One region of the Exiguobacterium sp. s16 genome, then DNA from elsewhere that is predicted to be linked to it. Evidence: a T-box and tRNA genes for the amino acid it is inferred to sense, from the RefSeq annotation. Region 1 holds a T-box; the other holds one or more tRNA genes.
What was found. The T-box of region 1 lies ahead of argS (arginine--tRNA ligase). A T-box ahead of a tRNA ligase gene usually reads a tRNA of that ligase, here a tRNA-Arg.
Positions count from the first base shown of each region.

Region 2: it has a tRNA-Arg gene. The T-box ahead of argS (arginine--tRNA ligase) is inferred to sense a tRNA for this amino acid. The anticodon was not compared.

Region 1 covers NZ_JACSLM010000011.1:36,438-44,472, reverse strand. The annotation lists gene KNP86_RS14070 (GGDEF domain-containing protein) at 33-1,712, opposite strand; T-box leader at 1,865-2,077, shown strand; gene argS (arginine--tRNA ligase) at 2,130-3,812, shown strand; gene KNP86_RS14060 (metallophosphoesterase family protein) at 3,850-4,428, opposite strand; gene KNP86_RS14055 (YajQ family cyclic di-GMP-binding protein) at 4,425-4,916, opposite strand; gene pulA (type I pullulanase) at 4,987-6,981, shown strand; gene KNP86_RS14045 (YycC family protein) at 6,999-7,163, opposite strand; gene KNP86_RS14040 (hypothetical protein) at 7,304-8,035, shown strand, end outside.
Region 2 covers NZ_JACSLM010000002.1:23,686-31,720, forward strand. The annotation lists gene rapZ (RNase adapter RapZ) at 1-561, shown strand, start outside; gene KNP86_RS03675 (gluconeogenesis factor YvcK family protein) at 563-1,558, shown strand; gene whiA (DNA-binding protein WhiA) at 1,590-2,543, shown strand; gene KNP86_RS03685 (hypothetical protein) at 2,630-2,866, shown strand; gene KNP86_RS03690 (DUF2179 domain-containing protein) at 2,962-3,477, shown strand; gene KNP86_RS03695 (hypothetical protein) at 3,542-3,982, shown strand; gene clpP (ATP-dependent Clp endopeptidase proteolytic subunit ClpP) at 4,022-4,597, opposite strand; tRNA gene KNP86_RS03705 (tRNA-Arg) at 4,749-4,821, opposite strand; gene KNP86_RS03710 (RNA polymerase factor sigma-54) at 4,944-6,089, shown strand; gene KNP86_RS03715 (glutaredoxin family protein) at 6,091-6,348, shown strand; gene KNP86_RS03720 (sugar-binding transcriptional regulator) at 6,458-7,486, shown strand; gene gap (type I glyceraldehyde-3-phosphate dehydrogenase) at 7,546-8,035, shown strand, end outside.

The sequences.
Region 1 (8,035 bases):
AGCAAACCCCACGCGGTGAACGTGGGGGTGAGTCAAGTCGTTAAGAAATTGTAATGGGCGACGCGGTTGCGTCCGGCGTACTTCCCGCCGACGTAGAGGGCCCGGTCAGCGTTCCGGATCGTATCGTCGAGGCGTTTGTCACCGAACGCCTGAATCGTGTCGACACCGATCGAAGCGGTGACGGGGATATCGATTCCGTCGACGTGGAACGGTTTGTTCTCGATTTGTTGCCGGATCCGTTCGGCGATCTCGATTGCCTGTTCGACATCGCAACGATTCAATAGCAAGATGAACTCTTCACCGCCGTAACGGGCGGCAAAATCTTCGGTGCGGAGTGCCTGGCGAATCCGCCGTCCAAACTCTTGGAGCACACTGTCCCCGACTTGATGTCCGTGCAAATCGTTGATTTTTTTGAAAAAGTCGATGTCGAGCATCGCGACCGAAATCGGATACATCGAACCGTCCGAGATTTGTTGAATCCCGTATTCGTAAAACGCGCGTGCATTCGCGAGCAGCGTCAAGCTGTCGGTCCGACTTTCCGTGTAAAGACGGTCGCGCTCATGGCAACGGCTGATCGTCCGGTTGAACGACTTGAGAAGTTTGACGATTTCACGTTGGATGGTCGAGGGATACCCATAGACGTGTTCACCCGTCATGACGAGCCACGTGCGAATCCCTTCGATCTCCTCGGACCGAACCGAGATGAAACTATGATAGTCGTCGTCAAATTCGTTCGACAGTGGTGCGTCCCATTCGAAGCGCATCTCATATTCGACCGAGGCTTCGTTCGGATAAGCGTGATCGAGCAAATCGAACACGATGTGACGGTCAATCGGCTGACGCGTCTTCAAATCAAAGTACAGGGTACGGTCGAACAGTTTAAACTCGACGAACCCTTCGTCATAGTGATTGAGCCGCTCACATTGACTGAGAAACACTTCGATGGCTTGCGCCTCGCTCTGCGATAACGACACGGCTTCTTTTGCCTCGTCATACTGTTCAATCAACGATTTAAAGGCGTCTTGCCGGCCTTTTTGGATGATGAGCCGCTTGATGAAGAACGTCAACGCGGCAGCGATGCTGCTGACGACGAGTAAATTCGTCTCCCGGAACAACGAGGCCGCCAAAATGAAGACGAGACTGACGATATACGTATAAAACGCGATGCTCAGAAAATCGCGGACCGGGATGTCGACGCGGAACCACCAACCGACTTGATACTTTTGCACGATCGTGTTCAAGATGATGGCCAGAATCAAACCGGCGAGCGGCAGGAACGAGTCTTGAGAATAGAAGCCGAGACCGGTCACACCACCAAGTGCCAAGTAAACACCGGCTGGGATGGCAATCTCCAAGAAAGACGTGATGGCGTTCCAAGGATACGTGAAGCGGAAGCGTCGAAGCGCGACGCGCGGTTTCAAGTTTACGAACTGGAAGACGAGGAGACCAATCTGATTGACGAAAAGCGCCGTCTCGAAATCAAAAAACAAGAAAATGATGAGGACGATACTTTCCGAAAACGTGAAGTAGACGCCTTTCCGTTCGATGGAGTCCATTTGAAAAATGATGACAAGGAGCGCGATCAAGATGAACGGCAACGGCTCGATGGCGGGTATGTTCAATACGCCTGTGGCGAACAAGGTGATCGTCGATATGAGTAAAACACTCCATATGCTCCAACCAAGGACGGACATCTTGCGAAAATGGTTCATGGTTCCCTCCTATGTGGGAAAATTCGATATGTATGGTAGGAGATTCGGCACAATCATGCCCGAGTCCTGCCTATTCATCATAATGGCGGAATTCTAGCATTGAGTCTATATGAAATATCCTCTATAATGAAATTGCTTTTCAACCACATAGACGAAAGTCGATGAAAAAGAGAGTAACGATCGTTCCGTCAACAAAGCGACCTAGGGATTGGTGAGAGCCTAGGCTGACAAACATCGCGAAACGCACTTTTGAGATGCTGCCCGAACCTTAGTAGGCGTAGCCGGGGGACCCCCGTTATCACCGATAAAGCGGTCTGCGTCAAGCAGGCAAGAAGAGTGGTACCGCGGGCCATCCCGTCTCTTTGCATCTGTGCAAAGGGCGTTTTTTTTATGAAAATTTTATAAGGAGGAATTGTAATGAGTTATGAACGCAAATATGCGGAAGCCTTGTCCCGTGTCATCGGGGACGAGTTGACGCTCGACCAAATTGAAGCTCTAATTGAAAAACCAAAACATGAGGCACACGGGGACCTTGCTTTCCCTTGTTTCCAACTCGCGAAAGCCTACCGGAAAGCGCCGGTCATGATCGCGACTGATATCGCGAACGATTTGAACGATGAATTGTTCACAAAAGTCGAGGCGGCTGGACCATACGTGAACGTCTTCTTGAGCCGTGACGTCGTGTCACAAGAAATCATCAACATGGTGCTCGACGAAAAAGCGGACTATGCGACGCACGCAACCCGCAACGAGACAATCGTGACCGACTTCTCGTCACCGAACATCGCCAAACCGTTCTCGATGGGACACCTCCGTTCAACGGTAATCGGGAACGCCATTAACCAGATCGCCCGTAAAAACGGCTACGACGTCGTTGGGGTCAACCACCTTGGGGACTGGGGGACACAGTTTGGAAAACTGATGGTCGCCTATAAAAAATGGGGCAACGAGGAAGCGGTACGTGAGCATCCGATTGCCGAATTGTTGAAGCTTTACGTTCACTTCCATGAAGAGGCGAAGACGCAACCGGAACTTGAGGACGAAGGCCGTGCTTGGTTCAAGAAACTTGAAGACGGCAACGAAGAAGCGACTGAGCTATGGACATGGTTCCGTGACGAGTCGCTCAAAGAGTTCCAAAAAGTATACGACTTGCTCGGCGTCGAGTTCGACAGCTTCCACGGTGAGGCGTTCTACAACGACAAGATGGACCGCATCGTCGCCATGCTCGAAGAGAAGAACCTTCTCGTCGAAAGTGAAGGGGCGATGGTCGTCTCACTCGAAGACGAGAACTTGCCGCCATGCTTGATTAAAAAGAAAGATGGCGCGACGCTTTACGCAACACGTGACTTGGCAGCGGCCGTTTATCGTCATGAGACGTATAACTTCGTCCAAGCGAACTACGTCGTCGGCGGCGAACAGGCGCTTCACTTCAAGCAGTTGTTCTCGGTCCTCCGTAAACTCGGCTACGACTTCGTCGATGGCATGCATCACGTGCCGTTCGGTTTGATTTTGCAAGAAGGGAAAAAGATGTCGACACGAAAAGGTCGCATCGTCTTGCTCGAGGAAGTGCTGAAAGAAGCAATCGAGAAAGCGCAAGGCAACATCGCCCAGAAGAACCCAGAACTTGCGAACGCGGACGACGTGGCACGTATGGTCGGTGTCGGCGCGGTCATCTTCCACGACTTGAAGAACGAGCGCATCAACAACATCGAGTTCGACCTCGACAGCATGCTCAAGTTTGAAGGCGAGACAGGCCCGTACGTGCAGTACACGAACGCGCGTGCGAACTCGCTCCTCCGTAAGGGCAACTACGACGGCTCGACATTCACGGGTGCGGATGACGACCACACGTGGGGCGTCGTGACGATGCTCAACGCGTTCCCACACGTGATCACACGTGCCCATGAGCGCCGTGAACCGTCGATCATCAGCCGTTACGTCCTCGACTTGGCGCAATCGTTCAACAAGTATTACGGCCATGTCCGTGTACTCGAAGAAGATGCTGGTAAACAGTCGCGTCTCGCCCTCGTCAAAGCGGTGACGATCGTATTGACAGAAGGACTCCGTCTGATCGGTGTTCAAGCTCCAGAAGAAATGTAAGCACAAATAAGGGACCCTTTTGAGGGGGTCCCTTTTCCTATGCCTTCATTCGTGTGACTGTCCGGGTTTTTGTATCGTACAAACACCATTCCCGGTCGAAGATGACAGCGCCGACGTTGATGACGTACCGTTTTTTCTTCAATGTGAACGGTTTCCCGATTTCCCAGGGAATCGAACGGCCTTTCCGGTAAATCCCCGGGATATGGCTGTGGCCGATAAAGACGAGCGGATACTTGCCTTTCTCGACAATCGGTTCCCAGTCCGGACTCCAATTCACTTGATGGCCATGCAAGAACAACGCCTCATCGAGCGTCGTCTGTTCCGGTAATAATGAAATCCGCGTCTTAACTGGATGCGACACGACGAGCACCTCGTCAATCCGTTCTTCTTGATTGCCACGCAGGCTCGGGAACGTGAGCAGCGCCTCGTAATCCGGATCGTACGTCACGACGTCGGACACTTCGTGGAACCGTTCGTTCCGTCGCTTTTTGCCAATGTGGCATTCATATAAATCGCCGAGGCAGAGGATATGCTCCGTCTCACGCCGGACCGACTCGAGGACGGCCTTCAAATCATCAAACGAACCGTGCGGGTCACTGATGATGGCGAGCTTCATCGGTAGTTCGTAAATTGGGCATCGACAGACAATTCGAGCTCACGGACGAGCTGCATGACGGCTTGGAGGTCATCGCGTGACTTGGCCGTCACACGGATTTGATCGTCTTGGATTTGCGACTTCACTTTCAATTTTGATTCTTTAATGGCGTTGTTGATTTTTTTCGCATCGTCTTTATCGATGCCGCTCTTCAACTTGACGCGCTGACGGACGGTGCCACCGAGGGCGCGCTCGATTTTTTGGTAGTCGAGGTTTTTCGTCGGCACGCCGCGCTTGATCAATTTCGAGATCATGACGTCCTTCAATTGCTCGAGCTTGTAGTCGTCATCCGATACGAGGACGAGGTCGCCGTTGTCGAGTGACATCTCACTCTTCGATCCTTTAAAGTCGTAACGGTTTAAAATTTCTTTCTCGGCGATTTGGATCGCGTTCTTCACTTCTTCGAGGTTCATTTCTGACACAATATCAAAAGAATTGTCTTTTGCCATGTTTCATCCATCCTTTACAAGGGTTTTGTTATAATGATAGCAGATTTGAAGTAGTGAAGGAGTGAAAGAGATGGAACATACTATCGATCAACAGACAAATGTAGATTTAGACCATATGGCGTATCACGGCAAAGACCTCGGGGTGACGTTTAAAGGTGATATCATCCGGTTGCGGGTCTGGTCGCCAGTCGCCGAAGAGATGACCGTAAAACTATACCGGACGCCGCGGGCACGAAAGTTCGAACGGATTGAGCTCGAACGGGCCGAGAAAGGGACGTGGGTCCTTGAACTCGACCGCGCTTCATTCGAAGGATATTTTTACGTGTTTGAAGCTACCGTCGAAGGCAAACGTGTCGAGTCGCTCGATCCGTATGCGAAAGTCGTCGGTGTCAATGGGAAGCGCGGGTGTCTGCTCGACCCGTCAGCGCTCAACCCGGACCATTGGGTCAAAGAACGTCCGCTCTTCCACTCTTCACAAGAGGCGGTCATTTATGAAGCGCACGTCCGTGATTTGACGAGCCATCCCGACAGCGGCGTCATGCATCGTGGCAAATTCCTTGGGATGACCGAGGTCGGCACGAAAACGCCGAACGGTTATCCGACCGCGCTCGACTATATCACCGCGCTCGGCGTCACACACCTCCAACTCATGCCGTTCTTCGATTACGGTTCGGTGAACGAGTCGCGTGAGAGCGAGGCGAATTATAACTGGGGCTATGACCCGGTCCATTATTTCGCCGTCGAAGGTTCGTACGCCTCGTCTGCCGATGACCCGGCCGCTCGCATCATCGAGGTGAAGGCGATGATCCAGGCACTGCACGACCGTGGGATCCGTGTCATCATGGACGTCGTGTTCAACCATACGTATGACGCATTGACGACACCGCTCGGTCAGTTTGTGCCCGATTACTATTACCGCTTGAACGAGGATGGAACGCTCGCCGACGGCTCGGCGTGTGGGAACGATACGGCTTCAGAGCGCGCGATGATGCGGAAGTTGATCGTCGAATGTGTCTCATACTGGGCGAAAGAGTTCATGATCGATGGCTTCCGCTTCGATTTGATGGGGCTCCATGACGTCAAGACGATGAACCAAGTCCGGAAAGCACTCGATCGCATCGACCCATCGATTCTCGTCACCGGAGAAGGATGGGATCTCGACACGCCGCTCTCGGTCCGCAAGAAAGCGAACCAGCATAACGCCCATAAGATGCCACGTATCGCCCAGTTCAACGACGCGATTCGCGACGGCGTCCGTGGGGACGTGTTCATCGAGGACTTGCCAGGCTGGATCAGCGGTAACGCGGATATGACGGCGGACGTCAAGCGCGGCATTGCCGGCGCGGTGACAAGTCAGAGTTTTGCCGATGAACCGAACCAAGTCGTGAACTACGTTGAGTGTCATGACAATTTGACGCTTTGGGACAAGCTCGCCGTTACGAACCCGGACGATGACGAGACGACACGTCGTCGCCGGCATCGCCTCGCGACAACGATCGTCATGCTCGGTCAAGGCATCCCATTCTTGCATAGCGGTCAAGAGTTCTTCCGAACAAAAGATGGGGACGAGAACAGCTTCAACTCGGGTGAGGTCGTCAACCGTTTGGACTGGACACGGGCCGAGCAGGAGACACCGAGCGTCGAATACGTGAAAGGATTGATCAGTCTGCGGAAACAATATCCGTTGTTCCGTCTCGAGAACACGGAGCAGATTCGCAAACATTTGCGCTTCTTCGATGAAGAAGAAGGGGTGATCGCCTTTGAACTGAGTCGCCACGTCGAAGGGTATGTCGAACGTCACCTCGTCTACCATAACGGGCTCGAGGAAGCGGTCGAGGTGAAGCTGCCAGCCGGTAAGTTCGAGGTCCACGTTGAAGACCATACCGTCAATTTGACAGCGCCGCGACTCCTTGAAGAACGACATGTCACTGTGGCACCGCTCTCGACGCTCGTCGTGACGGAACGCCGCCCGGATTACAGCAAATATGCGGTCGCCGGCGGGGCTGCCCTTGCGATCCTTGGTCTCTGGTACGTCGCGAAAAAACGCAAGAACAAACAGCAGTAACCAAAAAAAAGGAGACGTCATTCCGTCTCCTTTTCCTCGTTCGTTTCAGTTTTGGCTGCCTCCAGTTCCATCATCTTCTTCACGATGATGTGTTTTGGCATATGCATGAGCTCCTCGAGCGGAACGTTCAGCTTTTTAGCAAGCTCGACCGCCGTCTCGGGAGAGAGTTGAAGTGGGCGCATTGAGGTTCCTCCTTTCACATTCAGGGTATGCTAATGCCAGTATACAGGAAAATCAGGCGCATGGAGAATGTGTTCTGTGAACACATTCAAAATCGAAAAATGCGTGGGGCGTTGCTAAGCTGAAACTAGGAAGTGATCAAATGTACAAACAAGTAGCAGACTATCAATTTCATCAAACGGTTGAATGGTTGGAGCGCGTTGGTGGAGGATGGATGTTGTATTTGGCGCAAACCGGTTTTCTGTTTTTTGACGAGACGTTCCAAATCCGATGGGAACTCGAGTGGAAATGGGCACCGTGCGCACTATATATTGAGCCTCATGGCAGACGAGCCGTCGCGCTGTTTCGGGATTTACAGACATACGGAGTCATGGATTTAACAAACGGGACGATGGAACGTCATCCGATCCCACGGACGTTTCATGACGATTGGTTCAGTAACCTGCACCACTGGTCAGGAGACGACCTGTTTCTTTACTCGGCCGAATCAGACATTGTCGCTTTGAACTTGAACGACCACACGTTCCGGTATAGCCGCTACGAAGAGGTCCCCGAGTTCGGGAGTATCATCGAACTTGCCTATCAGCCGACCTATGATTTCGAACGATTCACGGCACCGGGCCTCGTGACGCTGTACGACGAACCGAATCAACAGTTCGTGGTCGAGAATGTTGCGTCGAGTGCGTCTTGGATGATTCCATACGGAGGTGACCGCGATCTGGCCATCGTCGATCAAATCGGCGAGACGACCGCGATCACATCGATGACGTCGTTCCAACTGTTTGAACGCGATCGCGAAGTGTTCTCGTCTGAAGTGTGTGCTGAAACTGAATTACTGAAAGTCGTCTTATTGGACGAACCGGGCGACCGACTT
Region 2 (8,035 bases), on a different contig from region 1:
GAGACGCGCCGGTCGCATCCGCTCGCCCCGGAAGACGCACCGCTCGTCGGCATCGGGATGGAGCGCTCGTTGCTCGAAGGGTTCCGTGACCGGGCCCATACGCTCTACGATACGAGCGATTTGAAGCCGCAGATGCTCAAAGACCGCATCTTGCTCCAGTTCAACGAAGAACGGATCCCGTTCACGGTCAACTTCATGTCGTTCGGGTTCAAACACGGCGTCCCGCTCGACATCGACCTGTTGTTCGACGTCCGCTTCATCACGAACCCGTTCTATATCCCGGAACTCCGTCCGCTCACCGGGCAGACGGAAGAAGTCCAGAATTACGTCATGTCGCACCCCGAGGCGCGGGCGTTCTATAAAAAACTGATCGACATGCTCGAATTCCTGTTGCCGCAGTACAAGCGCGAAGGGAAGACGCAAGTCGTCGTCGCCTTCGGCTGTACGGGCGGGAAGCACCGTTCGATCACGTTCGCCGAGAAAGTGTCGGCCCATTTCGCCGAGCGCTATAACGTCAAAACCGTCCATCGCGATCTCGCGCATGCGACGAAGGAGAAATAAGATGAGACGCGATAGAAAAGTGGTGGCCATCGGTGGAGGGACGGGCCTCTCGACGCTCGTCCGGGGCTTGAAGCATTATCCGCTCGACATCACGGCCATCGTCACGGTCGGGGACGACGGGGGCAGCTCGGGGCGCCTCCGTGACGAGTTCCATATGTTACCGCCGGGCGACATCCGGAACGTCATCCTCGCCTTGTCCGAGGTCGAGCCACTCATGGACAAGATTTTGCAGTATCGGTTCGACAGCGGTTACGGGCTCGAAGGGCACTCGCTCGGCAACCTCATGTTGACGGCGGCGACGCACATCTGTGAAGGCTCGTTCGTCAAGGCGGTCGACGTCTTGTCGCAGCTGTTGAACGCCCAAGGCAAGGTGCTCCCGGTGACGGAGACACTCATGACGCTCGCCGCCGAGTTCGAGGACGGGACGATCGTCAAAGGTGAATCAAAGATCCCGCTCGTCGAGAAACAAATCAAGCGTCTGTTCTTGCTCGAGGAAGGCATCAAGCCGGCGGCTGGTGTCGTCGAGGCGATCGAGGACGCCGATCTGATCGTGCTCGGTCCAGGGAGCTTGTATACGAGCATCATCCCGAACCTCTTGATTCCAGAAGTGCGTGACGCCATCGTCCGCTCGGGTAAACCGGTCGTCTACATCTGCAACGTCATGACGCAGCCTGGTGAGACGAAAGGGTATGACGCGATGAAACATTTGAAATCGATCGAGGCATATCTCGGCAAGTCGACGGTCGACACGATCGTCGTCAACAACGAGCCGATCGAGGACATCTATTTAGAGCGTTACCTCGAGGACGGCTCGGAAGAAGTCCGCTTCGATCGGAAGAAGCTTCGAAATTACGGCACGAACGTGCTCGCGGGGGACATCGTCGACTATAACCGTGACTATATCCGCCACGACTCGGACGCCATCGCCGGACTCGTCATGCAACGCGTCCTGCGCATCAAGAAACCACGCTCGTTCCAAGAACTTGAGCTGAAATAAGTTGTGATTGAACAGAAAGGAGGGGACCGGCATGAGCTTTGCCTCTGACGTCAAAAAAGAATTGACGCAACTCGTCGTGACCGATGCCGAGGCGAAAGCGGAACTATCCGCACTCGTCCGGATGAACGGCGTCATCTCGCTCGCTTTAGGGCGAGGGATGACGCTCGACGTCTCGACCGAGAACGCCGCCATCGCACGTCGAATCTATTCCCTCATGAAACGGCTGTACGACCATCATCTCGATTTGTTCGTACGGAAGAAAATGCGGTTGAAGAAGAACAACGTCTATATCGTCCGGGTCGCCCAGCGTGCCGAGACGATGCTTCGAGACCTTGAAATCCTCGGGGAGAACTACGAGATGATCCGCACGCTCAACTCGGACATGACACGTGACGAGAACCTCGCCCGTGCCTATTTACGCGGGTCGTTCCTTGCCGGCGGGTCGATCAACCATCCGAAGACGTCGTCATATCACCTCGAGGTGTACAGCCTGTACGAGAACCATAACCAGGCGCTCCGTGACCTCGCCAACCGCTTCGGCTTGAACGCGAAGACGCTCGAGCGGAAGAAAGGGCACATCCTCTATATCAAAGAGAGTGAAAAGATCTCGGACTTCCTGAAACTCATCGGGGCGACGCGCGGCATGCTCGACTTCGAGGACGCGCGTATCATCAAAGACATGCGCAACTCGGTCAACCGGCTCGTCAACTGTGAGACGGCGAACTTGAACAAGACTGTCGGGGCGGCGCTCCGCCAAGTCGAGAACATCAAGTTCCTCGAGCGCACGGTCGGGCTTGAAATCTTACCGGTCAAACTCCGGGAAATCGCCGAGCTCCGGGTCACCCATCAAGACGTCTCGCTCCAAGAACTCGGCGAGATGCTCGAGACGGGACCGATCTCGAAATCGGGGATCAACCATCGGCTCCGCAAGATCGACCAGATCGCGGACAAGGTGCGAAACGGTGAAGAAATCAGCTCATCGTGACCCCGGTTGCACCAAAACCATTCTTCCTATATAATTAGCAATTGTGTATAGGACTTAGAAATGTAACTTAAAGGAGCTTCATGATTATGTCGAATGCAAAGAAAAGAATCTCGCTCACGATCGACGCTGATTTAGACCAGGTCATCACGGAGCGTGCGAAACAAATCGGGATCCCGAAAAGCGCCCTCGTCACGTTCGCGACAAGCCTCTTCCTCAACCAATTGCGCGCGGAAGAAGTATTGTCAGGTGACACGAACGCCATCTATCAGGTCATCCGCAAAGATTATGAACTGCTCACGAGCGTGGATAACTTAGACAAATAATTGCGAAAGGCTGACTGCGGTCAGCCTTTTTTGGTTGCATCCGGCCTTAAAATTTGGAATAGTGGTTATATTGAATTCGAATGGAGGTCGATCCTATGGGGCAAATCTTGCTCATCCTAGTATTACAACTCGTCTACGTACCGGTGCTGACGCTTCGGACCATCATGCTCGTCAAAGGAAAAACGATGATTGCGGGGTTGTTCGGGACGCTTGAGACGCTCATCTATATCTTTGCGCTCGGTATCGTGTTCCAAGATTTGACGACGCTCGGCATGATCGTCTACGCGGTCGGATTCGGGCTCGGGATTCTCGTCGGCGGTTACGTCGAGCGGAAGCTTGCCATCGGCTACAATATGATCCAGGTCCACACGCAAGAGTTTCCGGCCGAGCTCATCCAAAAGATGCGCGACAGCGGTTATGGCGTGACGCACTACCAAGGGCAAGGACGTGACGGTATCCGTTATCGTCTCGACGTGTTGGCGGCGCGGACACGGATGAAAGATTTGCGGCAAATGGTCGAGGAGTATGAGCCGAAGGCGTTCCTCGTCGCATTTGACCCGATCGACTTTAAAGGCGGCTATATGATGAAAGGGCTCCGACGCCCGAAATGAACGGGACGACTCACAAAAGTGGGTCGTTCTTTTTCGTGGAACGGGAATACAAAATACAAAGGAGATGAGCGAATTGAGACGAAAAGGGTTATGGATCGTCGTGGTTGGGTTGATTCTCGTCGGCGGCGCGTTGTTCGCCACCTCGTTTTGGAAGTCGGAGTCCTCGATCAAACCACCGCTCCCGACGGTACGGGTCGGGTCGGTGACGGCCGAGGTGAAGCAGTCGACGTTCTGCTGGTCCAATGGGGACGAGGCGGTATGTGAAGACCATGGGTTGCCGGAAGCGGACGACTTGCAGCTCGTGCCCGTCGAACCGGGTGCCGAGATTGATGTCGAGTTCCATGCCGAGCCGTCGAACGCCTCATTCCATCAAATCATCGATGGTGAGCTCGTACGGTCTGAACCCGTCGTCCCAGACGAACCGGGTGTCTATTTGTTCGAGACGGGCGGGGAGTGGCCGCGTGGGGACAGCCGCTATGTGTTCGGGGTCGAGGTCGAAGAGTAAACAAAAACCCCATCCTCTGAGGAGGATGGGGTTGCGTCATTAACGCGTCATGACCTTGTCGATGAGACCGTAGTCTTTCGCTTGTTCAGCTGACATGAAGTAGTCGCGCTCTGTGTCGCGCTCGATGACTTCAAGCGGCTGGCCTGTGTTGTCGGCCATGATTTGGTTCAATTTCTCGCGCATTTTGATGATGCGTTCAGCATGGATCTTGATGTCCGATGCTTGACCTTGCGTACCGCCGAGCGGTTGGTGAATCATGATCTCCGCGTTTGGAAGCGCGAAGCGTTTGCCTTTTTCACCGGCTTGGAGCAAGAAGGCACCCATCGATGCGGCCATTCCGATACAAATCGTCGACACGTTCGGTTTGATGAAGTTCATCGTGTCATAAATCGCCATTCCGGAAGTGATCGAACCACCCGGGCTGTTGATGTAAAGTGAGATGTCCTTATCTGGGTCCTCGGCTGCAAGGAAGAGGAGCTGGGCAACGATCGAGTTGGCGACGTTGTCGTCGATCGCACTTCCGAGCAAGATGATGCGGTCCTTGAGCAAGCGTGAGTAAATATCGTACGCGCGTTCCCCGCGACCTGTTTGTTCGATAACTGTTGGAATTAACATTGAATCTGCCTCCTTTATGTAGGTTGTAAACATATCATACCGCTATAGTCAATGTTGGTCAAACGATAGTCATCGTTTTTGACCTATTCCACGGTTTGACGATTCTAAAACGACAAAAGAGGCCAGGCATCTGCCTGACCTCTTGCTATGATACACCCGGAGAGATTCGAACTCCCGACACCTGGCACCGGAAACCAGTGCTCTATCCCCTGAGCTACGGGTGCATGTTCTCTGACACGATTTATTATACATTTGTTTTTTTAAAAAAGCAATCCTGTTCGTCTCACTTTTTTTGAGCGCGTTTTCCCGCCTTTCGCTACAATAGGAAATGAGAGGGGTGTGACCGATGCAACGCCAAGAACAACAGCAACTTCAAAAGCAACAGCTGACCCAGGACATGGTCAGGCGTCTTCCGGTTCTCGAAGCAGACCGGACCGCGATCGCTTTTCAGCTTGGCCGCTTGTCAAAGCGGAACCCGAACATCGCCATCGGCAGCGGCGCGGTCGAATGGGTGGAGGACACGGCGAGCGGGTTCGAGTCGCGTCTGTTCGAACAGATCGAGGAAGGAAGTGGGAACGAGGTCCAACGTATGCTTCAAAAGCGGCTCGTCCTCGCGCTAGACCACCGCGGCCTCTTACCTGATAGTGACTTCGTGCTCGCCCATCGGTTCGAGGTCGATGTGGCGGACATTGAGGCGGCACGCCAGGCGCTCTTGTTTTTAGAACCGACGGGGATCGGGGCGAAGAATGAGCGTGACTGCCAATACCGGCATGCGATTGAACATGACGACCCGCTCGTCTTGGACGTGTTCGAGGCGCTCGACGCGAACGTTGATGACATCCCGGGCCGACTCGACATCTCGGTGGCCGAGTTCGACCGGGTGACCCGTATCGTGGCGACGTTACCGAAAACACCAATATTATATGAAGGAACCGAGCATATCGTACCGGAACTCGAAGTCGTCCGGCGTGACGGTGAGCTTGTGACAACATGGTTCAGCCCAACGCTCGATGCGACTCGAATCGGGGACGACCGCGAGGCGAAGTGGTGGCACGAGACGCTCGAGATGCGGAACGCGACGCTTCATTCAGTATGGACGGTCATCGCGGAACGTCAGGCGGACTGGCTCGACGGCAACCTCGTCTTGCATCCGTTGACGCGGAAAGAAGTCGCCGAACGGATCGGCAAGCACGAGTCGACCGTCGGACGGGCCATCCAAGGAAAGTATGTGGCGACCGAGGGCGGTGTCATGGCGTGGCGCCACTTTTTCGTCAGGTCCACGGATCATGGGCAATCGCCGTTCATGGTGAAAAAGGCGCTCGCCGAACTGATTCAACAAGAGACGTCACCTTTGAGTGACGCCGCACTCATGCGAGAGTTGGCCCGGATCGGCTATACGGTGACACGACGGACCGTGGCGAACTATCGGGAAGCGCTCGGTTTTGGGAACTCGCGGGAGCGGGAACGACAACTATGGAAAGGAGGGGACTGACATGGTGCTGACATTATACCGGCGTGCCAACTGTTCGCTCTGCGAGGAGGCACTCGTCATGCTCGAATGGCTCATGGAAGACTATCCGTTCGAACTCGAGCAGGTCGACATCACGGGCAACGAAGAACTCGAGGCGAAGTACTTGTTCGAGATCCCCGTCGTCTTACACGAGGGGCGCGTCATTAGTCAAGGGCGATACGATGACAGTAAAGTTGAAGATTTTGTTAAGTATACGCTTACATCGAAAAAAAACGTTTGAAGGGGTTGCAAGACGGAAAGGTCATTGATAAGATGAAGTCGTAGCGGCGGGACGCAAATATAAAAGTGGGACAAAAATTGTCCATGCTTTAAGTCGAGGGGGAATGAGTATGATCCAGCAGCTGATTCAAGTTCAGAAGCAAATCGTTCCCGACATGCTCGATACGCTCCGACATCGTTACGACATCTTACATTACGTCCGGTTGATGCAGCCAATCGGCCGCCGGACACTCGCCACAAGCCTCGGGCTGACGGAACGAATCCTAAGACGAGAAGTCGACTTTTTGAAAGACCAAGGTCTATTGATGGTCGCTACTCAAGGTATTTCCCTTACGGAATCGGGCCGAAACGTTCTCAGAGACTTGCACGAGGTCATGGGAGAGATCCTAGGAATCTCGGAAGTCGCACGAGAACTCGAGCGAAAACTAGGCGTTCGCCAAGTCGTCATCGTACCGGGTGATTCCGACGAGACGTTCTGGGTCCAGCGAGATATCGGTCGGGCCGCCGTCACGCAGCTGAAAGCGCGACTGGCGCCTGACGACAATATCATCGCGGTCACAGGCGGGACGACGATGGCATCGGTTGCGGCCATGATGTCGCCCGATAAAAAAGAACGGCCGATGCATTTCGTGCCGGCACGCGGCGGACTCGGGGAGACGCTTGAGTTACAGGCGAACACCGTCTGTTCTCGAATGGCCGACCGGGCCCATGCCGACTATCATTTACTCCACATTCCGGACGAGGTTTCGCAAGAGACGTTCGAGCGGATGGTGGAGGAACCTAGCATAAAAAATGTCCTGGAAATGATTAGAGCGGCGCGAATTGTGGTACATGGAATTGGTGAGGCGGAAACGATGGCGAAACGCCGTCACGCGTCACCAGAGCATTTGTGGATGATCGAACGGCATGATGCCGTCGCCGAGGCGTTCGGATATTACTTCAACGCCGAAGGTGAAATCGTTCATCGGGTCAAGACGGTCGGGATCCAATTAGAGGAGCTTGACGACATGGACACCGTCATCGCGGTCGCCGGAGGGAAATCGAAGGCACAAGCGATTGCCGCATATGCGAAACACACGCCGAACATCATCCTCGTCACAGACGAAGGTGCGGCGACAGAATTATTAAATCGTTATTAAAGAGTTGACCCCCGTTGGCTCTTCAATAAATAGCTTCTACCCTAAGGAGGAAATTAACTATGGCAGTAAAAGTTGGTATTAACGGATTTGGACGTATTGGTCGTTTGGCATTCCGCGAGATCATCAAAAACGAAGGAGTCGAAGTTGTTGCAATCAACGACTTGACTGACACGAAGATGCTCGCTCACCTTCTCAAGTATGACACGACACAAGGTCGTTTCGACGGAGAAGTAGAAGTACACGACGGTCACTTCCTCGTAAACGGCGAGAAAGTCGTTACACTTGCTAACCGCAACCCAGAAGAACTTCCATGGGGCGAGCTCGGTGTTGACATCGTTCTCGAATGTACTGGTTTCTTCACAGCAAAAGAAAAAGCGGAGCTTCACTTGAAAGCTGGCGCGAAAAAAGTTGTGATCTCGGCTCCGGCTACAGGTGACATGAAGACTGTTGTTTACAACACAAACCACGACATCCTTGATGGTACTGAGACAGTAATCTCTGGTGCTTCTTGTACGACAAACTGCTTGGCGCCAATGGCGAAAGTTCTCC